Regions from separate parts of the Enterobacter nematophilus genome, predicted to be linked through region 3. Evidence: riboswitches for the same ligand, from Rfam matches in the RefSeq annotation. Region 3 holds a riboswitch; each other region holds the start of a gene.
The links. Region 3 has a riboswitch for thiamine pyrophosphate ahead of thiC (phosphomethylpyrimidine synthase ThiC). Riboswitches for the same ligand answer to the same signal wherever they lie in the genome.

Region 1: another riboswitch for thiamine pyrophosphate. It lies ahead of thiB (thiamine ABC transporter substrate binding subunit); the one in region 3 lies ahead of thiC (phosphomethylpyrimidine synthase ThiC).
Region 2: another riboswitch for thiamine pyrophosphate. It lies ahead of thiM (hydroxyethylthiazole kinase); the one in region 3 lies ahead of thiC (phosphomethylpyrimidine synthase ThiC).

Annotation. Positions count from the first base shown of each region.
Region 1 is NZ_JAPKNE010000004.1:157,712-164,708, forward strand. Features, by position in the region: gene OSH03_RS13275 (sugar efflux transporter) at 1-1,073, opposite strand, end outside; gene sgrT (glucose uptake inhibitor SgrT) at 1,194-1,346, opposite strand; gene sgrR (HTH-type transcriptional regulator SgrR) at 1,435-3,090, shown strand; TPP riboswitch at 3,127-3,227, shown strand; gene thiB (thiamine ABC transporter substrate binding subunit) at 3,259-4,242, shown strand; gene thiP (thiamine/thiamine pyrophosphate ABC transporter permease ThiP) at 4,218-5,828, shown strand; gene thiQ (thiamine ABC transporter ATP-binding protein ThiQ) at 5,812-6,513, shown strand; gene OSH03_RS13305 (DedA family protein) at 6,636-6,997, opposite strand, start outside.
Region 2 is NZ_JAPKNE010000002.1:249,985-256,981, forward strand. Features, by position in the region: gene OSH03_RS07885 (hypothetical protein) at 1,404-2,105, shown strand; TPP riboswitch at 2,409-2,505, shown strand; gene thiM (hydroxyethylthiazole kinase) at 2,541-3,311, shown strand; gene thiD (bifunctional hydroxymethylpyrimidine kinase/phosphomethylpyrimidine kinase) at 3,308-4,108, shown strand; gene OSH03_RS07900 (GntR family transcriptional regulator) at 4,151-4,897, shown strand; gene OSH03_RS07905 (PfkB family carbohydrate kinase) at 4,871-5,824, opposite strand; gene OSH03_RS07910 (ADP-ribosylglycohydrolase family protein) at 5,821-6,825, opposite strand; gene OSH03_RS07915 (nucleoside permease) at 6,822-6,997, opposite strand, start outside.
Region 3 is NZ_JAPKNE010000015.1:5,870-12,866, reverse strand. Features, by position in the region: gene thiH (2-iminoacetate synthase ThiH) at 1-88, opposite strand, end outside; gene thiG (thiazole synthase) at 85-855, opposite strand; gene thiS (sulfur carrier protein ThiS) at 857-1,057, opposite strand; gene OSH03_RS21650 (HesA/MoeB/ThiF family protein) at 1,041-1,796, opposite strand; gene thiE (thiamine phosphate synthase) at 1,789-2,424, opposite strand; gene thiC (phosphomethylpyrimidine synthase ThiC) at 2,424-4,319, opposite strand; TPP riboswitch at 4,398-4,507, opposite strand; gene OSH03_RS21635 (Rsd/AlgQ family anti-sigma factor) at 4,562-5,059, opposite strand; gene nudC (NAD(+) diphosphatase) at 5,155-5,928, shown strand; gene hemE (uroporphyrinogen decarboxylase) at 5,967-6,997, shown strand, end outside.

The DNA of each region.
Region 1 (6,997 bases), on a different contig from region 3:
ATCACCCCCGCCAGAATAACGCCCGTCGAAATGCTGTTGGTGAACAGCGTAGTCGCGGAGCCGGCGCGGCCGGGCATGAGATCCTGGAACCAGAGCATGCCGATCCCGGCAACGATCCCAATAAACACGGCATTAAACAGCTGCAGCACCAGCAACGCTTCACGCGAATGGAAAAGGAGCAGCCCCGCGTAGAACAGCACCCCGGCCGCCACGGCAACGATCATCATCCGACGCTTTCCGAAGCGCTTAACGTAGTATCCCGCCAGAATCATTGCCGGAATTTCCAGCCCGGCAGCGGTCCCCATTAAGATCCCTGCAAGCTTGTCCGGCAGGCCCAGATCGCTGCTGATCCACAGCGGCATATCAATGATGTACATGGTGTTGCAGGTCCACATCAGCGTGGAGGCGATAAACAGCATCCGCACGTTTTTATCCTGCCAGCCGCTCACCTGCGTGATGGGCTTATCCGTCGTCTGCTCAACCCGGGCGACAGACGGCAGCGCAAAGGCAATCAGCGCCAGGCTGATAATAAAAATGCCTGCCGCGATAGAAAACATGACCGTAAAGCCGTAGTTCAGCGCCAGCATGAACGCCAGGGGCGGGCCGATGACCCACGCCAGCGAGAGCTGCGCGCGCATCACCGAGCTGAACATCACCACCTCTCGCGCCGAGCTGTCGGCGTATTCACGGGCCAGCGCGAACAGCTGCGGCATGGCAGTGTTCGCCAGAGAGGCCAACAGCACGCCGCAGGTGATAAGCGTCAGGTAATGACGATTGAAGGCAAAAAGCAGCGCGTTGCCCACGGCCATCGCGCAGCAAAAGAGGATCAGCCTGCGGCGATCGCCCTGGTTGTCCGATCGTTTCGCCAGCCCCAGACTTACGAGGATCCCGGCAATCGCGTTGACGGTATAAAACAGGCCAACCCAAAACGGCTGCGCCCCCACCTCGCGGCTGAGAAACAGGCTCAGCGTCGGCGCCTGTAGGGCCCCCGCCACGCCCATCATAAAGGCCACCAGCATAAAAGCGGCATATACGCCATTCAGGCGGCGCCCCATCGTCATCAACCACAGCATGCGCAAGTCCTTGTGAAAGCGAATCGAAATTGGGTGAAAGAATAAACGAAAAAAGCCAGCAAAAACATTTTGCTGGCGGGTGATAAACACCAATACTCAGTCACACATGATCGAGGCGAGTTAGCGGGAAGAGGTCGGTTTCGTAACGTCCCACTGCATCAGTTCTTCCAATATTTTCAGCCGTTGCTCTGCACACTGGCGGGCCAGCCAGGACGATCCTTTTGTCGCTGAAAAGTACTGCTGATAAAACTGACGTGCGGTAGACCTCTTCATAATTTACCTCCTCACTTCATCGGGAAGAATTATTGGCTTAATATAGGGATTAATAAATTGCTGATTTTTTGTCAGGTGTTCCTCTTTTATGCCATCCGGTCGACTGCAACAACAATTCATCCGCCTGTGGCAGTGCTGCGAGGGTCAATCGCAGGAGACCACGCTTAACGAGCTGGCAGAACTCCTCAACTGCTCTCGCCGCCATATGCGCACGTTACTCAACACCATGCAGCAGCAAGGCTGGCTAAGCTGGGAGGCCGAGGCCGGACGCGGCAAGCGCTCACGCTTGACCTTCCTCTATACCGGTCTGGCGCTACAGCAGCAGCGGGCGGAGGATCTGCTGGAGCAGGACCGCATCGATCAGCTGGTGCAGCTGGTGGGCGACAAGGCCGCCGTGCGCCAGATGCTGGTCTCGCATCTGGGGCGCAGCTTTCGTCAGGGCCGCCACATTCTGCGGGTGCTCTACTATCGGCCGATGAAAAACCTGTTGCCCGGCACGGCATTGCGACGTTCTGAAACCCACATGGCCCGGCAGATATTCAGCGGTCTGACGAAAATAAATGAGGAAAATGGGGAACTGGAAGCGGATATCGCGCACCACTGGCAGCAGCTTTCCCCCCTGCACTGGCGTTTCTTTTTACGCCCGGGCATTCACTTCCACCATGGCCGCGAGCTGGAGATGAGTGACGTCATCGCCTCTCTGGAGCGCGCCCGCACGCTTCCGCTCTATTCGCACGTCTCGCGGCTCCACTCCCCCACGGCCTGGACGCTGGACATTGAACTGTCTCAGCCGGACAAATGGCTGCCGTGGCTGCTGGGCTATGTGCCCTCAATGATCCTGCCCGGCGAATGGCGATCGCTGAACAATTTTGCCAGCCTGCCGATTGGCACGGGCCCCTACGCCGTGTCGCGCAATAACAACAATCAGCTCAAGATCCGCGCCTTTGATGACTACTTTGGCTATCGGGCGCTGATCGACGAAGTGAACGTCTGGGTGTTACCGGATCTCAACGAAGAGCTGAGCGCCGGCCTGACGCTGGAGGGGCCCACAACAAGCGAAAAGGCGTTCGAAAGTCGCCTGGAGGAGGGCTGTTACTACCTGCTCTTTGACAGCCGCAGCCACCGCGGAGCAAACCACGACGTCCGCAGGTGGATCAGCCATGTTCTGGCCCCGGCGAACCTGATTTATCACGCCGAGGATCAATACCAGACCTGGTGGTTCCCGGCATATGGCCTGCTTCCGCGCTGGCACCATGCTCAGCCGGTGCGCAGTGAAAAACCCGCCGGGCTGGAGACCATTACCCTCAGCTACTATCGCGATCACATTGAGCACCGTTTTATCGCGAAGATCATGAGCAAGCTGCTGGCGGCCGAAGGCGTGACGCTGGCGATTCAGGAAGTCGATTACGATGAATGGCACCGCGGGGATGTCGTCAGCGATATCTGGCTCAACAGCGCCAACTTTACGCTGCCGCTGGATTTCTCGCTCTTTTCTCACCTGTACGAAGTGCCCCTCATTCAGCACTGTATCAAGCGGGACTGGCAGCAGGACGCCGCGAAGTGGCGGGCAGGCGAAATGGATCTGGCCGCGTGGTGCCAGGAGCTCCTGGCCGGACAGACGATCGTACCGTTGATCCACCACTGGCTGCTGATCCAGGGACAGCGCAGCATGCGCGGCCTGCGGATGAACACCCTGGGCTGGTTTGATTTTAAATCCGCCTGGTTTGCGCCGCCGGAGCCATAACGCTTTCGTAATATTCACCAAATCATTACAATAGCGCCGTTCTCAACGGGGTGCTGCATCACAGATGTGCGCTGAGATAATACCCGTCGAACCTGATCCGGATAACGCCGGCGAAGGGATTTGAGGCTGTCGCTCAAAATCCTTTGCCACTCAACCCTGAGGTGCAAAGTGTTAAAAAACGTTCTTCCCCTGCTGGCGCTGTTTGCGCTGCCTGCTTTCGCGAAACCCGTCCTGACGGTCTACACCTACGACTCCTTCTCCGCCGACTGGGGCCCTGGCCCGGTGATGAAAAAAGCCTTTGAAGCCGACTGCGACTGCGAACTGAAGTTCGTGGCGCTGGAAGATGGCGTATCGCTCCTCAACCGTCTGCGCATGGAAGGGAAAAACAGCAAGGCCGACGTGGTGCTTGGGCTGGATAACAACCTGCTGGAAGCCGCGACGCAAACCAAACTGTTTGCCAAAAGCGGCGTGGCGGCAGATGCCGTCAACGTGCCGGGCGGCTGGAAAAATGACACCTTCGTGCCGTTCGACTACGGCTACTTTGCTTTTGTTTACGACAAAAATAAGCTGAAAAACCCGCCGAAAAGCCTGAAAGAGCTGGTGGAAAGCGACCAGAAGTGGCGCGTGATTTACGAAGATCCGCGCACCAGCACGCCGGGCCTGGGCCTGCTGCTGTGGATGCAGAAAGTCTATGGGGATAACGCGCCGGAAGCGTGGCAGAAGCTAGCCGCTAAAACCGTCACCGTCACCAAAGGCTGGAGCGAAGCCTACGGCCTGTTCCTGAAAGGGGAAAGCGACCTGGTGCTGAGCTACACCACCTCTCCGGCCTACCACATTATCGCCGAGAAGAAAGACAACTACGCCGCCGCGAATTTTGCTGAAGGGCACTATCTGCAGGTGGAAGTGGCGGCCCGCACCGCCGCCAGCAAACAGCCTGAACTGGCGGAGAAGTTCCTGAAATTTATGGTTTCACCGGCGTTCCAGAACGCCATTCCAGCGGGCAACTGGATGTATCCGGTCACCAACGTTGCGCTACCGGCAGGCTTCGAGCTGTTGACCAAGCCAACAACCTCGCTGGAATTTACGCCGCAGCAGGTCGCCGCGCAGCGTGCAGCATGGGTAAGTGAATGGCAACGCGCCGTCAGCCGTTAATTCCCGGCTGGTTAATCCCCGGCCTGCTCGCCGCCATGCTGATGGTGGTGGTCAGCCTGGGGGCATTTCTTGCACTGTGGTTTAACGCGCCAGAGAGCGACCTGCTCGCGCTCTGGCACGACAGCTATCTCTGGCACGTTATCCTGTTCTCCTTCTGGCAGGCGTTTCTTTCTGCGCTGCTGTCTGCGATCCCGGCCATTTTCCTCGCGCGGGCGCTATACCGACGGCGTTTTCCCGGCAGGCAGGCTCTGCTTCGCCTGTGCGCTATGACGCTGATCCTGCCGGTTCTGGTGGCCGTTTTTGGCATCCTGAGCGTCTACGGTCGTCAGGGCTGGCTGGCCTCGCTCTTCGCATCTTTGGGGCTGGAGTGGACCTTCTCTCCCTACGGGCTGAAGGGCATTCTGCTGGCACACATTTTCTTCAATATGCCGATGGCGACGCGCCTCTTTTTGCAGGCGCTGGAGAACATACCCGGCGAGCAGCGCCAGATTGCCGCCCAGCTCGGCATGCGCGGCTGGTCGTTCTTCCGCTTTGTCGAATGGCCGTGGCTGCGACGCCAGATTGCCCCTGTTGCCGCGCTGATCTTTATGCTCTGCTTCGCCAGCTTTGCCACCGTGCTTTCGCTCGGCGGCGGACCGCAGGCTACCACCATTGAGCTGGCGATCTATCAGGCCTTAAGCTACGACTACGATCCGGGCCGCGCCGCGCTGCTGGCGATGGTGCAGATGGCGTGCTGCCTGGCGCTGGTGCTGTTGAGCCAGCGTCTGAGCAAAGCCATTCCCGCTGGCAGTAATCAAATCACCGGCTGGCGCGATCCGCAGGACAGCCTGCACAGCCGCATCTCGGATTTTATACTGATCGCGCTGGCGCTGCTGCTACTGCTGCCGCCGCTGCTGGCCGTCATCGTTGATGGTTTAAACCTTAATCTTATGTCCGTCCTGCAACAGCCCGTCCTGTGGCAAGCGACGTGGACCTCGCTACACATCGCGCTGGCAGCCGGGCTGGTCTGTGTGATCCTGACCATGATGCTGTTGTGGAGCAGCCGCGAGCTCTACGCGCGTCATGCTCGTAAAGCCGGACAAGCGCTGGAGCTGACGGGCATGCTGATTCTGGCGATGCCGGGTATTGTGCTGGCGACCGGTTTCTTTTTGCTGTTTAACAGCACCATCGGCCTGCCGGAAAGGGCCGACGGCATCGTTATATTTACCAACGCCTTAATGGCCATCCCGTATGCGCTTAAGGTGCTGGAAAACCCGATGCGGGATGTGAACAGCCGGTACAGCATCCTGTGTCAGTCCCTTGGCATTACGGGCTGGCGGCGGCTGAAAGTGGTAGAGCTGCGCGCCCTGAAGCGGCCGCTCGCCCAGGCGCTGGCCTTCGCCTGCGTGCTGTCGATTGGCGATTTTGGCGTGGTAGCCCTGTTTGGCAACGAAGATTTCCGCACGCTGCCGTTCTGGCTTTACCAGCAAATTGGCTCCTATCGCAGCCAGGATGGCGCGGTCACGGCGCTATTGCTGCTGGTGCTGTGCTTTGCCTTATTTACCATTATCGAAAAACTCCCGGGGCGCGATGTTAAAACTGACTGATGTAACCTGGCTTTACGAGCACCTGCCAATGCGCTTCACCCTTACCGTTCAGCGGGGCGAGCGGATCGCGGTGCTTGGCCCAAGCGGCGCCGGCAAAAGCACCTTGCTCAATTTAATTGCCGGTTTTTTGCAGCCGGCCAGCGGGTCGATAGCCATCGATAATCGTGATTTCACCCTCGCCCCTCCGGCTAAACGTCCGGTATCAATGCTGTTTCAGGAAAACAATTTGTTTAATCATCTTACGGTGTGGCAGAACATCGCGCTGGGGATGGATCCGGGGTTAAAACTCAATGCTGCGCAGCGGCAGAAGCTGGCGGCAATCGCCGAACAAATGGGGCTTTCCGCCTTCATCGACAGACTGCCCGGCGAGCTTTCCGGCGGCCAGCGACAGCGCGTGGCGCTGGCGCGCTGTCTGGTGCGGGAGCAGCCGCTGCTGCTGCTCGATGAACCCTTCTCGGCACTCGACCCGGCCCTGCGCCAGGAGATGCTCTCGCTGGTGGAGGAGGTTTGCCAGCGCGAGCAGATCGCGATGCTAATGGTGTCGCACAGCATTGAAGATGCCGCAAGGATTGCGCCGCGATCGGTGGTGATCGCGGAGGGGCGTATTTTGTGGGATGGGGAAACGGAAGAGCTTCTGAGTGGTAAAGCGGGGGCGTCTTCATTGTTAGGCATTCGTGCGGTCTGATGCCCTCACCCTGGCCCTCTCCCACGGGGAGAGGGTACAAACACCAAAAACGGCAACCAGTTGCCGTTTTGCTTTTACCTTGTGCGGTCTGATGCCCTCTCCCGTGGGAGAGGGAAAAGGCCTTAACGGCTCACCACCTTCAACAGGATCTCACCGTACACCGGCATCAGCGGGTGGCGAATCAGCGCCACCAGCGCCACCACCGCAAGGCCCAGCGTCAGCGGGGCCAGCCAGAGCAGGCGCGCGCGCGGGAGATAGCGCGTCAGGCGATCGACGCTGGCTTTCGCGCTGCGCCATAGCCGCCAGCAGAGCCATGCAGCCAGCCACAGCATCACCGCCGTGCCAAGCAGCAGCCACTTAAACTCACCGCTTTGCATGCCGTCAGGGATATCAATGGCCGCACCGGCCAGGATCCCCGGCAGGAAGTAAAACGGCGGCCAGAATACGCAGCCGATAATGTTCGGCACCACGAATTTTGCGACAG
Region 2 (6,997 bases), on a different contig from region 3:
ACGTTTTGGTACTTTTAAAGTAACGAAACGGCACACTATAAGATTAAATAAGACTATTAACTATAAGACTATCTTTTATGGTTTTTGCGCTTCTCGCAAAGATCTTTTGCCTGGCGTCTATCGCCGTCACTTCTGGCAAGCAGCCTTACTCCGCTACCTTTCGGGCTACGTTGGCTGGCCTCGTTCCGCTCACGACGCAGCAAAGCGTTATCTATTTCTGTATGGTGCAATGGCGTTAGCCACCGTGAAAACGGCTGCACATGATCACTTCGCCGTGGGCGAATACCATTGCGCTATGCGCGGAATTACCATCTGACCAACCAACTACCGTTGATTGTCCAACTGATAAGCTGACTAACTTCAACCATCCATTCATGAACTAACGTTCACCAATGCAAGATTTCAGTAAGTCAGTGGTTAAGGCTTCACTGGTCGCTGATAACTCCAGTTCATCCAACCTCAATCCAATACCAACACCTACTATCCTGATAACTGCCGTTATCCTCCGTAGTTGTGCTATTGGTTCGGTAAGTGCCAGGGAGCGCACAGGAAGCCCGTAGAGCGATTTTTATAGGGTGGGTGGTGCAATGTAGCCTTAATGCGTCAGAACGCCGTAGAGAACGTTACAGGCTGTTTAGTGAGTTGTTTATGGCTGCCCTCTTTGGTGGCAAATCCTACCACAAATTTCGTTTGACAGCGATCGTTTTTTTTGGAGTAAAGCACGTAATGCGCTTGACTTTTTCGAATCTATTGAAAAATATCTTGACATAAGATGTGCTTTTAGCGTATAATTAAAAGTGTGGTGATAATCATTATCATCTACACCATCTAACAACATTCCATACGCATGAATTGCAGCCTCCACCAGGTTTTTGGTGCGGGGGCTTTTTTGCGTCTGGAGAAAACCAAACAGGAGCAAAAAACATGCGTTACTTCAACGTTGACCAAATCTACGCAGATTTGATTACAGGCCGAACAACACGAACACTTGTTTACAGTTCACTTGTCCGAGCGCGTAAGAGTGAACAAACGGACAGGGTGGAAATGTTCGAGGAAGCGATCCGACGCTTTGACGAATGGCGAGCAACGCCAAATTTCACCCCAGTGACCAGCTAACCCAGGAGGAAACCAGAATAATCGAGAAGAAAACCAAACTACCGCCGTCCACATCGTTAATGATCCCTGATGCGACATTTCAGATTCTGTTCAAAGAAGCAAAGCGCCGAAAAATGAGCGTAAGCGCACTACTTCTTGAAGAGTGTCAAAACCTGGCGGTTAAATATTCGAAAGCTGGCGCGTAACAACCACGTTTCAGCGTCAAAACCCAACCCACGAATGAGAAGCGGAGAAAACCAAATGAAGAGCATTCGTAACTTACTGAGCATACATAGGAGCAAACAACAATGGCAAAAACACTCGCCCAGATCCAGGCAGACCCAAAATACAAATACACCGACAAAGGTGGAAAAGTAAGAGATCGTACTCTCAACATTCCCCACTACTTCAAAGAAATACCATTTATCTATTCTCCACTTCTTGAAAAAGGAAGGGTAAAGTTCAGCGCCAGGATGCAAAAGTTATATTGCTACGTAGCAGACTGGGAGAGATCCGGCGGTGTTTGTTACGAAGAGCAATCCGAGCTTGCAAAGGTTTGTGATTTATCTCGACCAAAGACAAACGACCTGATCGAATTGATGGAATCCATCGGATTATTATCAGTAACCAAAATCGAAGGACGACGTAATTTAGAGTTACGAGCACTTCCGCTAACTGATGCGCACATTACCCCACCAGAAGCACTGACAGTTCAGCCTGATATTATTTCTGATGTAGTGCCACACCAGCCAGCGCCTGAAATTGCGAAGACCGCAGCAACCCAAGAAGACACACCAGCGATAACGCCTCAAAGAATTCGTATTTCTGACGCAGTGAAATATCTGTTTGAAAATCTGTCACTACGACGAGAGGACGAGAGCTTTTATTCCTGGTCAGCACGAGTGCTTCAACGAATCGGAATAGATCATTCAATGGGAACTGAGCAACTATTTCAGGAAACACACCCGTATGAATACACCCAGATTGAACAATCAACGATACCATTTTAACCAAGAGGATTATGATTACCCCGCTCTACATTTTCTTATTCTTTCGCGCTGTTTGGTACATTACCAGCCGCATCCAAAAAAAAAGAACACTTAGGAACTACACTGACGAAACTCTTCAGTGACGTTTTCTACGCGAGTCGTTTTTAGAAGCACGTTTAGATATTCAACAAGTTTTGTCATACAGATATGGGGTACAAACTGAGGTACAAGGTGGGGTACAGCGTGAAGAAGCGATGACTGAAAGGGCTGGCTTGCAACAGCAAGCAACTTGCCCTAAGCTGGCAAAAAGTATAGAGATTCAATCTTCATGACTCGGGGTGCCCCATCGCTGATGGGCTGAGAAATACCCGTATTACCTGATCTGGATAATGCCAGCGTAGGGAAGTCAGATGCCTTCCCGGTCATCGCTTCTTCACGCAAGGCAGGAGCGAACCTATGCAGCCTGACCTGCTCGATTTACACGTTTTACACCACTTCCGAACCCGTTCTCCGCTGACCCATTGTATGACCAACGATGTCGTACAGACCTTTACGGCTAACGTTTTGCTGGCGCTTGGCGCATCCCCTGCAATGGTGATTGAGGCCGAAGAGGCTGAACAGTTCGCCGCCGTCGCTGATGCGCTGCTGATTAACGTCGGCACGTTGACCTCTCCGCGGGCGCAGTCGATGCGTCGGGCGATTGAAAGCGCGGTGGCGGCAGGCAAACCCTGGACGCTGGACCCGGTTGCGGTGGGCGCCCTGACGTTCCGTACCCGTTTTTGCCATCAAATCCTGGCCCTGAACCCGGCCGCCATTCGCGGCAACGCCTCCGAAATCCTGGCCCTTGCCGGAATGAGCGCGGGCGGGCGCGGCGTTGATACCACCGACACCGCCGCCAGCGCGTTGCCTGCCGCTCAGGCGCTGGCCCGCCAGACCCATGCCATTGTGGTCGTCACCGGCGAGGTGGACTACATCACCGACGGAGAGCGGACCCGAACGGTCACGGGCGGAGACCTGTTAATGACGCGCGTGGTGGGAACCGGATGCGCGCTCTCTGCCGTTGTGGCGGCAAGCTGCTCGCTGCCGGGCGACCGGCTGGATAACGTTGCCGCCGCCTGCGGATGGATGAAGCGAGCCGGAACGGTGGCCGTTGCGCAGTCACAAGGGCCAGGCAGTTTTGCCAGCGCGTTCCTGGATGCGCTCTATACGCTGGAGGAGCAGGCATGAAACGGATTAACGCTCTCACCATAGCCGGTACCGACCCCAGCGGCGGGGCGGGCATCCAGGCCGATCTGAAAACCTTCTCGGCCCTTGGCGCGTACGGCTGCTCGGTGATTACCGCGCTGGTGGCGCAAAACACGCGCGGCGTGCAGTCGGTCTACCGCATCGAGCCGGATTTTGTTGCCGCGCAGCTGGATTCGGTGTTCAGCGACGTGCGTATTGATACCACCAAGATCGGCATGCTGGCCGAAACGGACATTGTGGAAGCGGTGGCCGAGCGGCTTAAGCGCTATCAGGTGCAAAACGTGGTGCTGGATACCGTCATGCTGGCAAAAAGCGGCGATCCGCTGCTCTCCGCCTCCGCCGTTGAGACGCTGCGCAGTAAGCTGCTGCCGCAGGTGGCGCTTATCACGCCCAATCTGCCGGAAGCCGCCGCGCTGTTAGGCACGTCGCACGCGCAAACTGAACGGGAAATGAAAGAGCAGGGGAACGCGCTGCTGGCGATGGGGTGCGGGGCGGTGCTGATGAAAGGCGGCCACCTGGATGACGCTGAAAGCCCGGACTGGCTCTTTACCCGCGACGGCGAGCAGCGTTTTACGGCTCCGCGCGTGCAGACCAAAAACACCCACGGCACGGGGTGCACCCTCTCCGCCGCGCTGGCGGCGCTGCGCCCGCGGCATGACGGCTGGGCTGAGACGGTGCGAGAAGCGAAAATCTGGCTCTCGGCGGCGCTGGCAAAAGCCGATACTCTGGAAGTCGGTCACGGTATTGGGCCGGTTCATCATTTTCATGCGTGGTGGTAACCCAGTATACTGGCAGGAAACACCACGCCTGAGAAAACAGAGATGGAACAAGCGCATACCCGGTTAATCGCTCAACTGACTGAACGGATCGCCGCGCCTGACAACACGCCGCTGTACCTGAAATTTGCCGAAACGGTAAAAAATGCGGTGCGCAGCGGCGTGCTGGAGCACGGGAACATTTTGCCCGGCGAGCGCGATCTGAGCCAGTTAACGGGGGTGTCGCGGATCACCGTGCGCAAAGCGATGCAGGCGCTGGAAGCCGAGGGTGTTGTCACGCGAGCCCGGGGTTACGGCACGCAAATTAACAATATCTTCGAATACTCGCTCAAGGAAGCGCGCGGGTTCTCTCAGCAGGTGGTGCTGCGCGGTAAAACGCCAAACACGCTGTGGGTCAACAAGCGCGTGGTGAAATGCCCGGAAGAGGTGGCGGGCCACCTGTCGCTGGAGCCGAACAGCGACGTCTTTTTGCTGAAGCGTATTCGCTATGTTGATGACGATGCGGTGTCGATTGAAGAGTCCTGGGTGCCGGTCGGGCTCATTCCCGAACCGGATGCGATAGGGATTTCGCTGTACGACTACTTCCGCAGTCAGAATATCTTCCCGCAGCGCACCCGTTCACGGGTCAGCGCCCGCATGCCGGACAGCGAGTTTCAGGCGCACATTAAGATGGACGAAAAAATACCGGTGCTGGTGATCAAGCAGGTTGCGCTTGACCAGCAGCACCGGCCGATTGAGTACAGCATCAGCTACTGTCGCAGCGACCTATACGTCTTTGTGTGCGAGGAGTAATTCCTCAAGTGTGGGCGCGCAGTCCCCGCCGCGGTGGCTGACCACCCAGGACGCCACGGCATTCCCCAGCAGAACGGCATCCGCCAGTGACCATCCCGCCGCCAGCCCGGCAAGCGTGCCGCCCGCGTGGCTGTCGCCTGCGCCAATGGTGTCCACGACCGTGGCGGGAAACGCCGGAACAACGCCCGAGGCACCACCGTCATACCACGTAGCACCGTCTTTATCATGGCGCACTATCAGCGCGGCGCCGAAGCGCTGCTGCCACTCCACACCCAGGTTTTCAGCCTCAACCCCCAGCCTTTCAGCAGCGAGCTCCGCTTCCTGACGATTAAGCGACACGATCGGCCTGCAGGCCATAATCCGCGCCATCAGCGCGTCAGGGATATCCGCGATGCGCGGGCCGAAATCGATAAGCGCCGTCACGTCCCGCAGCCCTTCAAACCAGCCCGTCAGCAGCTCGCCGCACGGCGAGGCCAGCTGGTAGCCGGACAAATAAACCAGGCTGTTTTGCGGAACGTTTAGCTCGTCAAGCCAGCGCTGCTGCCACTGGTTCTCGACGCCGCTAAAGGACATAAAGGTGCGCTCGCCGTCAGGCTCCACCAGCGCCAGACACCAGCCGTTGTCGCCGGTTTCAGCCTCCACGGCGCTGTGCAGATCCTGCTTCGCCATCGCGTTACGAATAATATCCGCCCACACGCCGTGGCCAACGGGGAGGGCGTTTTGCGCCGCAATGCCGAGCCGCTTCAGGGCGATGGCGATATTCAGCGCGCAGCCGCCGATATTCACCCCCTGCTGTTTAAGCTCGATATCACACCCGCGCCAGGGCAGGGCGTAGGCGTCGGCGATGACGTCAATTACCGCCGCGCCCAGCACCGTCACCGGGCGCGTGGCGTGCAGGGTGTCGAGACGTTGGGCAAACGAATTCATACGCCCTCCCTTTGCTCCCTGAAGTGCAGCAGTTTTTCGCAGTAGTGACCGAAATCGAGCTGATTAACGGCGTCGAGCTCGGCCTTCAGCGCCGGGTCAATCGCCTGCACGCCGTGGAGCGCGCCGCAGATGGCCGTCGCCATCGCGCCAATGGTGTCGGTATCGCCGCCCAGATTGGCGCATAAAATCGCGCAGCGGTTCGGGTCGGTTCCCGCCAGCTCCACCATCGCGATGGCCGCAGGAACGGACTCAATGGTGCTGGTACCTGCGCCAGTGAGCTGATAAATCTGCTCGCTGGCGGAGTCGATGCCGTTGGCTTCCCGCACGGTCTTAAGCGCCAGCTCAATGCGCGCCGCCAGCGACGCGCTGAAGGTGGTGGTTTTCACCTCCTGCGCATAGCGGGCGATCCCCGGCAGGGCATCGACGATGTTCTGCCAGCGTTCCCCGTCGATGGCGCGGGAAACCGCCCAGGCAATCACCACCGCGCCGGCAATGGCGAGATCCGATTTATGCGTCGGGCTGGAGGCCAGAGCCACCTGTCCCACAAAGTGCTCCAGCCGCGTCGCCGGGAGCAGGCAGCCCAGCGGGGAGGCACGCATCGCCGCCCCGTTAGTCACGCCGTTGTTGTCCAGCTCGCTGACCGGCTTCCCGTCACGGATCGCGTTAAGCGCGATTTTCGAGGTCGGGCCGAGCACGTTTTTGTTAAACGCGTCGAAGTCGAGCGCCCAGTTCAGGATATGCTTGCCGATAACGTCCGCGTTAATCTCCCCGTCGCACTCAACGATCGCATCGGCCAGGCACAGCGCCATCGAGGTATCATCGGTGAATTCTGCCTGTTTGAAATAGCAGGCCGCGTTATTCTCTGCCGGGCCGGGTAAAAAGCGGTCGATCCAGCCGAAGTGCGCCTTGACGCGCTTTCTCGGCCACAGTTCCGACGGCATACCCATCGCATCCCCTAACGCTTGGCCGTAAAGGGCCCCGAGAATACGGTCTTGTTTCATTTAATTTCCCCTTGTGTCAGCGCGGTATCGCCATCAACCACCTCAATTGCGGTGATCTCTTTATCCGATTCGCGGAAAAACAGCATAAACAGCACGGCAATCACGGCAATCATGACTGCACCAAATGTCCACATTCCGGCCCAGTTGAAGGTCAGCCCATTCACCGGCTCTT
Region 3 (6,997 bases):
GCTCGACGTCAGCAGTCGTTTTGCTGTTAATGCGCAGGGCTATATCGTCCCAGTTAAGCTCGCGCCAGCGCTCGGTAAACGTGCTCATGAGAGCGCCTCCAGAAAACCGGTTAGCGGGCTGGTGGCCTGTGCCTGAAAACTGCGCGAGCCGGGGCCTGACTCTCTGGCCAGCACGCCAGCCTGCACGGCGAGACGAAACGCGCGCGCCATCATTACCGGGTCGTCGGCCACCGCAATGGCGGTATTCACCAGCACCGCGTCGGCCCCCATTTCCAGCGCCTGCGCGGCATGGCTGGGCACGCCGATGCCCGCATCCACTACCACCGGCACGGTCGCCTGCTCGATGATGATTTCCAGCATCGCGCGGGTTTCCAGACCCTGATTGGAGCCAATTGGGGCGCCCAGGGGCATGACGGCGGCACAGCCGACCTCTTCCAGACGCTTACACAGCACGGGATCCGCGCCGCAGTAAGGCAGAACGGTAAACCCCTGCTGCACCAGCTTTTCTGCGGCTTTCAGAGTCTCGATTGGGTCGGGCAGCAGCCAGCGGGCGTCCGGGTGAATTTCCAGCTTCAGCCAACGGGTGCCGAGCGCTTCCCGCGCCAGCTGTGCGGCGAAAATCGCCTCCTCGGCCGTTTTCGCGCCGGAGGTGTTGGGCAGCAGCGTGACGCCGGCTTCCAGCAACGGGGCAAGAATGGCATCGTTGTGCTGGCGGAGGTCCACGCGCTTCATCGCCAGCGTCACCAGCTGGCTACCGCTTTCACGGATGGCATCCACCATCAGCTGCGGCGAGGCGAATTTGCCTGTTCCGGTAAACAGATGTGAATCAAAGACTTTATCAGCAATACGTAACATCTTAGCCCCCTGCGATAACCTGAAACAGCAGGATCTGGTCGCCTTCAGTGACCTGCTGATGCTCCCACTGCTCGCGCGGCAGGATCTGTTGATTGAGCGCCAGCGCCGTTCCCGGCTTGAGCTGGCGTAATTTATCGAGCAGTACGGCAACGGTAAGCCCGTCTTCGCAGCTCATCGGCTCATCGTTAAACAGAATGCGCATCGTGGCCTCCGCATACCGGGCAGTGGCTGGCGCGGTGTAGCGCCAGATGGCGCCAGCCGCTGGAGCGGGCGTCGAACAGGCGCAGCGTGTTGCGTTCCGTCTCCATGCCGCTGAGCAGCTTGATGGCCTCCAGCGCCTGCAGCGTGCCCATCACGCCCACCACCGGACCAAGCACGCCAGCCGTGCGGCAGTTGCGCGCCGGCTCGGCATCGTCCGGCCACAGGCAGCGATAGCAGCCCTGCGCCCACGGCGGCGTCAGGACCATCATCTGCCCGCCGAACCCCACCGCGCTGGCGGTGATCAGCGGCGTATTCTCTGCTACGCAGGCGGCGTTGATGGCCTGACGCGTCGCCATATTGTCCGTACAGTCCAGCACCGCGTCGGCAAGGGCGACTTCACGGCGCAGGCTTTCACCGCTCAGCCGCGTCTGGAGTGCAATCAGTTCGATATCCGGATTAAGCTGGTGTAGCCGCTGTCGGGTGATCTGCGCTTTGGGCTGGTTAATGTCCTCAGTTGTGAAGAGAATTTGCCGCTGCAGATTGCTGATGTGCACCTCGTCGTCATCGGCCAGCACCAGCGTGCCCACGCCCGCACCGGCCAGATAGAGCGCGGCAGGCGCGCCTAACCCGCCCAGACCGACAATCAGCACCCGGCTTGAGAGCAGCTTTTGCTGCCCGTCGATGGCGATATCCTCCAGCAGGATCTGGCGGCTGTAGCGCATAAAATCGCGGTCATTCATCGCCCGCTCCTGCCAGCTGTAAAAGCTGTTCGGTGGCGGACCGCCAGTTTGCCGCCTGGGTGATGGCGCTGACGACGGCGATACCGCCGACGCCGGTCTCCAGCACCGCCGGGGCGCGTTCAAGGCTGATTCCGCCGATGGCGACGGTCGGGTAATCGGCAAGGCGCTTAACGTGGCTCGCCAGCTGCGTCAGCCCCTGCGGTGCCGAGGGCATCAGCTTGGTTTGCGTCGGGAAGACGTGGCCGAGGGCGATGTAAGAGGGGCGGGCCGCCAGCGCCACGTCGATTTCCATATCATCGTGTGTTGAAACGCCAAGGCGCAGGCCAGCCTGGCGGATGGCGTTCAAGTCGGTGGTTTCCAGGTCCTCCTGACCCAGATGCACGCCGTACGCCCGGTGCTTAACGGCCAGCCGCCAGTAGTCGTTGATAAACAGGCGGGCGTCGTAGCGGCGTCCCAGCGCGATGGCGGCAACCACATCGGCCTCTACCTCTTCATCGCGCTTATCCTTGATGCGCAGCTGGAGGGTGCGAACGCCGGCCTCCAGCAGGCGTGCGATCCACTCCACGCTGTCTACCACCGGATAGAGCCCTAACCGGAAAGGGACAGGAGGAAAGTCGGGCTGGTACATTACGCCTCCTCTTTTTTGAGGTAGATTTCGCCGCCTTTCGCGCGGAAGGTTTCTGACATGTCCGCCATACCGACTTCAATGGTCTGCGCGGCGGCGTAGTCGCGCACTTCCTGGCTAATTTTCATCGAGCAGAACTTCGGTCCGCACATGGAGCAGAAGTGCGCCACCTTGCCCGATTCCTGCGGCAGGGTTTCGTCGTGGTAGGCGCGGGCGGTGAACGGATCGAGCGCCAGGTTGAACTGATCTTCCCAGCGGAATTCAAAGCGCGCTTTGGACATGGCGTTGTCGCGGATTTGCGCGCCCGGATGGCCTTTCGCCAGGTCCGCCGCGTGGGCGGCAATCTTGTAGGCGATCAGCCCCTGCTTTACGTCCTCTTTGTTTGGCAGCCCGAGGTGCTCTTTTGGCGTGACGTAGCAGAGCATGGCGCAGCCGAACCAGCCGATCATCGCCGCGCCAATCCCGGAGGTGAAGTGGTCGTAGCCCGGTGCGATATCCGTGGTCAATGGCCCCAGGGTATAGAACGGCGCTTCGTGGCAGTGCTCCAGCTCCTCGGTCATATTGCGGCGGATCATCTGCATCGGCACGTGCCCAGGGCCTTCAATCATCACCTGCACGTCATACTCCCAGGCGATTTTGGTCAGCTCGCCCAGCGTGTGCAGCTCGGCAAACTGCGCTTCGTCGTTGGCGTCGCGGATAGAGCCCGGACGCAGGCCGTCGCCCAGCGACAGCGATACGTCATAGGCGGCGCAGATTTCGCAGATCTCGCGGAAGTGTTCGTAGAGGAAGTTTTCCTGATGATGGGACAGGCACCACTTCGCCATGATGGAACCGCCGCGCGAGACGATGCCGGTCAGACGTTTCGCCGTCATCGGTACGTAGCGCAGCAGCACGCCCGCGTGAATGGTGAAGTAGTCCACGCCCTGTTCTGCCTGCTCCAGCAGCGTGTCGCGGAACGCTTCCCAGGTGAGATCTTCGGCGATGCCGTTGACCTTCTCCAGCGCCTGGTAAATCGGGACGGTACCGATCGGCACCGGGCTGTTACGCAGGATCCATTCGCGGGTTTCGTGGATGTAGCGGCCAGTGGAGAGGTCCATCACCGTGTCCGCGCCCCAGCGCGTTGACCAGACCAGCTTTTCCACCTCTTCTTCGATGGATGACGTCACCGCCGAGTTGCCGATGTTGGCGTTAACCTTCACCAGGAAGTTGCGGCCGATAATCATCGGCTCGGATTCCGGGTGGTTGACGTTGGCGGGGATAATCGCGCGCCCGGCGGCCACTTCGTCACGCACAAACTCCGGCGTGATGTTTTCCGGCAGACGAGCGCCAAAGCCTTCGCCGGGATGCTGGTGGCGCAATATTTCGCTGCGGATGCGCTCGCGGCCCATATTTTCGCGGATGGCGATGAACTCCATCTCCGGCGTAACGATACCCTGGCGCGCGTAGTGCAGCTGGGTTACGCATTTGCCCGCTTTAGCGCGTTTTGGCGTCAGCAGGCCGGAAAAGCGCAGCTCGTCCAGACCGTCGTCGGCCAGGCGTTCTTTGGTGTACGCAGAGCTGCGCACGCTCAGCTCTTCGCAGTCGTTACGCGCGTCAATCCACGGCTGGCGGAGCTTTGCCAGACCCTGCTGGACGTTAATGGCGACAGAGGGATCGCCGTACGGGCCGGAGGTGTCATACACCGGCACGGCTTCGTTGTCTTCATACTGGGGGTTATCTTTGCTGCCGCCGATAAGCGTCGGGCTGAGCTGGATTTCGCGCATTGGGACGCGGATATCGGCCTGCGAGCCGGTAATGTAGATGCGTTTCGAGTTCGGAAAGGCGGTACCTTCCAGGGTGTCGATGAAGCGTTGGGCGTGTTCGCGCTGTTCGCGGCGGGTCAGTTTAGTAGTAGACATAGCTCATTCCAAAAGTGAAGGACATGGCTTGTCAGACGACGGATGAAGCAAGAGAAGATCGCCCAGGGGCGATTCAACAGCAGTGTAACTCTTGTTCCCTTCGCAGGTATTAGCCTGATCAGGTTCCGCGGATCCCGAATTAACGGTCTCAGCCCGTGCTTTCACACTGGGCACTCCGACAAGAAAAATCCCCCTCCGCAGAGGGGCGAATGGTTGTAAATTACTCGTTAACGATTAAGAACTCAAGCCGGGCGCACGACGTTATCTTCGTGGCTGACGTCCAGGCCGTTATCCAGGGCGAGGGCGATCAGCTTATCTTCCAGCGTGAATCGCTCCTCCAGCGCTTCGCCAAGATCGGAAAGCGCCTGCTGGAACTCAAGATAATTATCGTGATCGATGGCATTCTCGAGCGTGGAATCGTAGTAATCCATGATCTGCTGGGTGTTGGCTTCCAGCAGCGGACAAAGTTTGCTGGCCGCTAAACAGGGATTTGTGCCTTCCATTTCGCGGATAATGCGTTCATAAATGTTGAAATGGCCGTCGGAAAGGTAGTCGACCAGGCTCTGACAAAAATCATCCAGCGCTTTTTCATTCAGCCGCATAAAGGATTCTTTGCCAGGCTTAAGACCGACCAGATTGTAATACGCCACGAGGAGATGCTTGCGTACATGTAGCCAGCGATCCACCAGTGTGTTACTTCCTCCAACGCGCTCCGTCAGACTTTCTAGCTGGTTTAACATGGTCGACTCCGCAAAGTTTAGAATGGGATCTACTTATCCAAAATGTAACCACAATGCTAACAACATGTCAGTGAAGCGAAGGTAGTGCAATAGATATGGATCGTATTATTGAAAAATCAGATCTGGGTTGGTGGATCGTCAGCCACGAACAGAAGTTGTGGCTGCCCGGTGGAGAAATACCTTACGGTGCGGCAGAAATCTTCGATCTTGTCGGTCAGCCCGCTCTGCGGATCGGCGAGTGGCAGGGCGATCCGGTGTGGTTGATCCGACAATCTCGGCGACAGGATATGGGATCCGTTCGCCAGGTGCTGGATCTGGACGCGGGGCTGTTTCAGCTGGCGGGGCGGGGCGTGCAGCTGGCGGAGTTTTACCGCTCGCACAAATACTGTGGCTACTGCGGGTATACCATGCACCCGAGCAAAACCGAGTGGGCTCTGCTCTGCGGCCACTGCCGTGAACGCTACTATCCGCAGATTGCGCCGTGCATCATCGTCGCCATCCGCCGGGACGATTCCATCCTGCTGGCGCAGCATACGCGTCATCGCAACGGCATTCATACCGTGCTGGCCGGTTTCGTCGAAGTGGGCGAAACGCTGGAGCAGGCGGTGGCGCGCGAGGTGATGGAAGAGAGCGGAATCAAGGTGAAAAACCTACGCTACGTGACGTCGCAGCCGTGGCCGTTCCCGATGTCCCTAATGACGGCGTTTATGGCGGAATACGACAGCGGCGAGATCGTTATCGACCAGAAAGAGCTGCTGGAGGCAAACTGGTATCGTTATGACGATCTGCCTCTTCTACCCCCGCCGGGTACGGTGGCGCGCCGCCTGATAGAAGATACCGTGGCAATGTGTCGGGCCGAGTATGAGTAGTGTTACACTGAGGCCATGACGCTTAAGGAACTGCAAAAATGACCGAACTGAAGAACGATCGTTATCTGCGTGCGCTGCTGCGCCAGCCCGTTGATGTCACCCCGGTGTGGATGATGCGCCAGGCGGGACGCTATCTGCCAGAGTACAAAGCCACGCGCGCGCAGGCGGGTGATTTTATGTCGCTGTGCAAAAACGCCGAGCTGGCCTGTGAAGTCACGCTCCAGCCGCTGCGCCGCTACCCGCTGGATGCCGCCATTCTCTTTTCGGACATTCTCACCATTCCGGACGCCATGGGCCTTGGGCTCTATTTCGAAACCGGCGAAGGCCCGCGCTTCACCTCCCCAATTAAAAGCAAAGCCGATGTGGATAAGCTGCCAATCCCCGATCCGGAAGGCGAGCTGGGCTATGTGATGAACGCCGTGCGCACCATTCGCCGCGAGCTGAAGGGCGAAGTGCCGCTGATTGGCTTCTCCGGCAGCCCGTGGACGCTGGCCACTTACATGGTGGAAGGGGGCAGCAGCAAAGCCTTCACCATGATTAAAAAGATGATGTACGCCGAGCCGCTGGCCCTGCATGCCCTGCTCGACAAGCTGGCGAAGAGCGTCACGCTCTATCTCAACGCGCAGATTAAAGCGGGCGCGCAGTCGGTGATGATTTTCGACACCTGGGGCGGCGTGCTTACCGGGCGTGATTATCAGCAGTTCTCCCTGTATTACATGCACAAAATCGTCGATGGCCTGCTGCGTGAAAACGAAGGTCGCCGCGTGCCGGTGACGCTGTTCACGAAAGGTGGCGGTCAGTGGCTGGAAGCGATGGCGGCGACCGGCTGCGACGCGCTGGGCCTCGACTGGACGACCGATATTGCCGATGCGCGCCGTCGCGTGGGCGACAAAGTGGCGCTGCAGGGCAACATGGATCCGTCCATGCTCTATGCGCCGCCAGCACGTATTGAAGAAGAAGTGTCGACTATACTGTCTGGTTTCGGCCAGGGTGAAGGGCACGTCTTTAACCTCGGCCACGGCATTCATCAGGATGTGCCGCCAGAACACGCTGGCGTATTTGTGGAGGC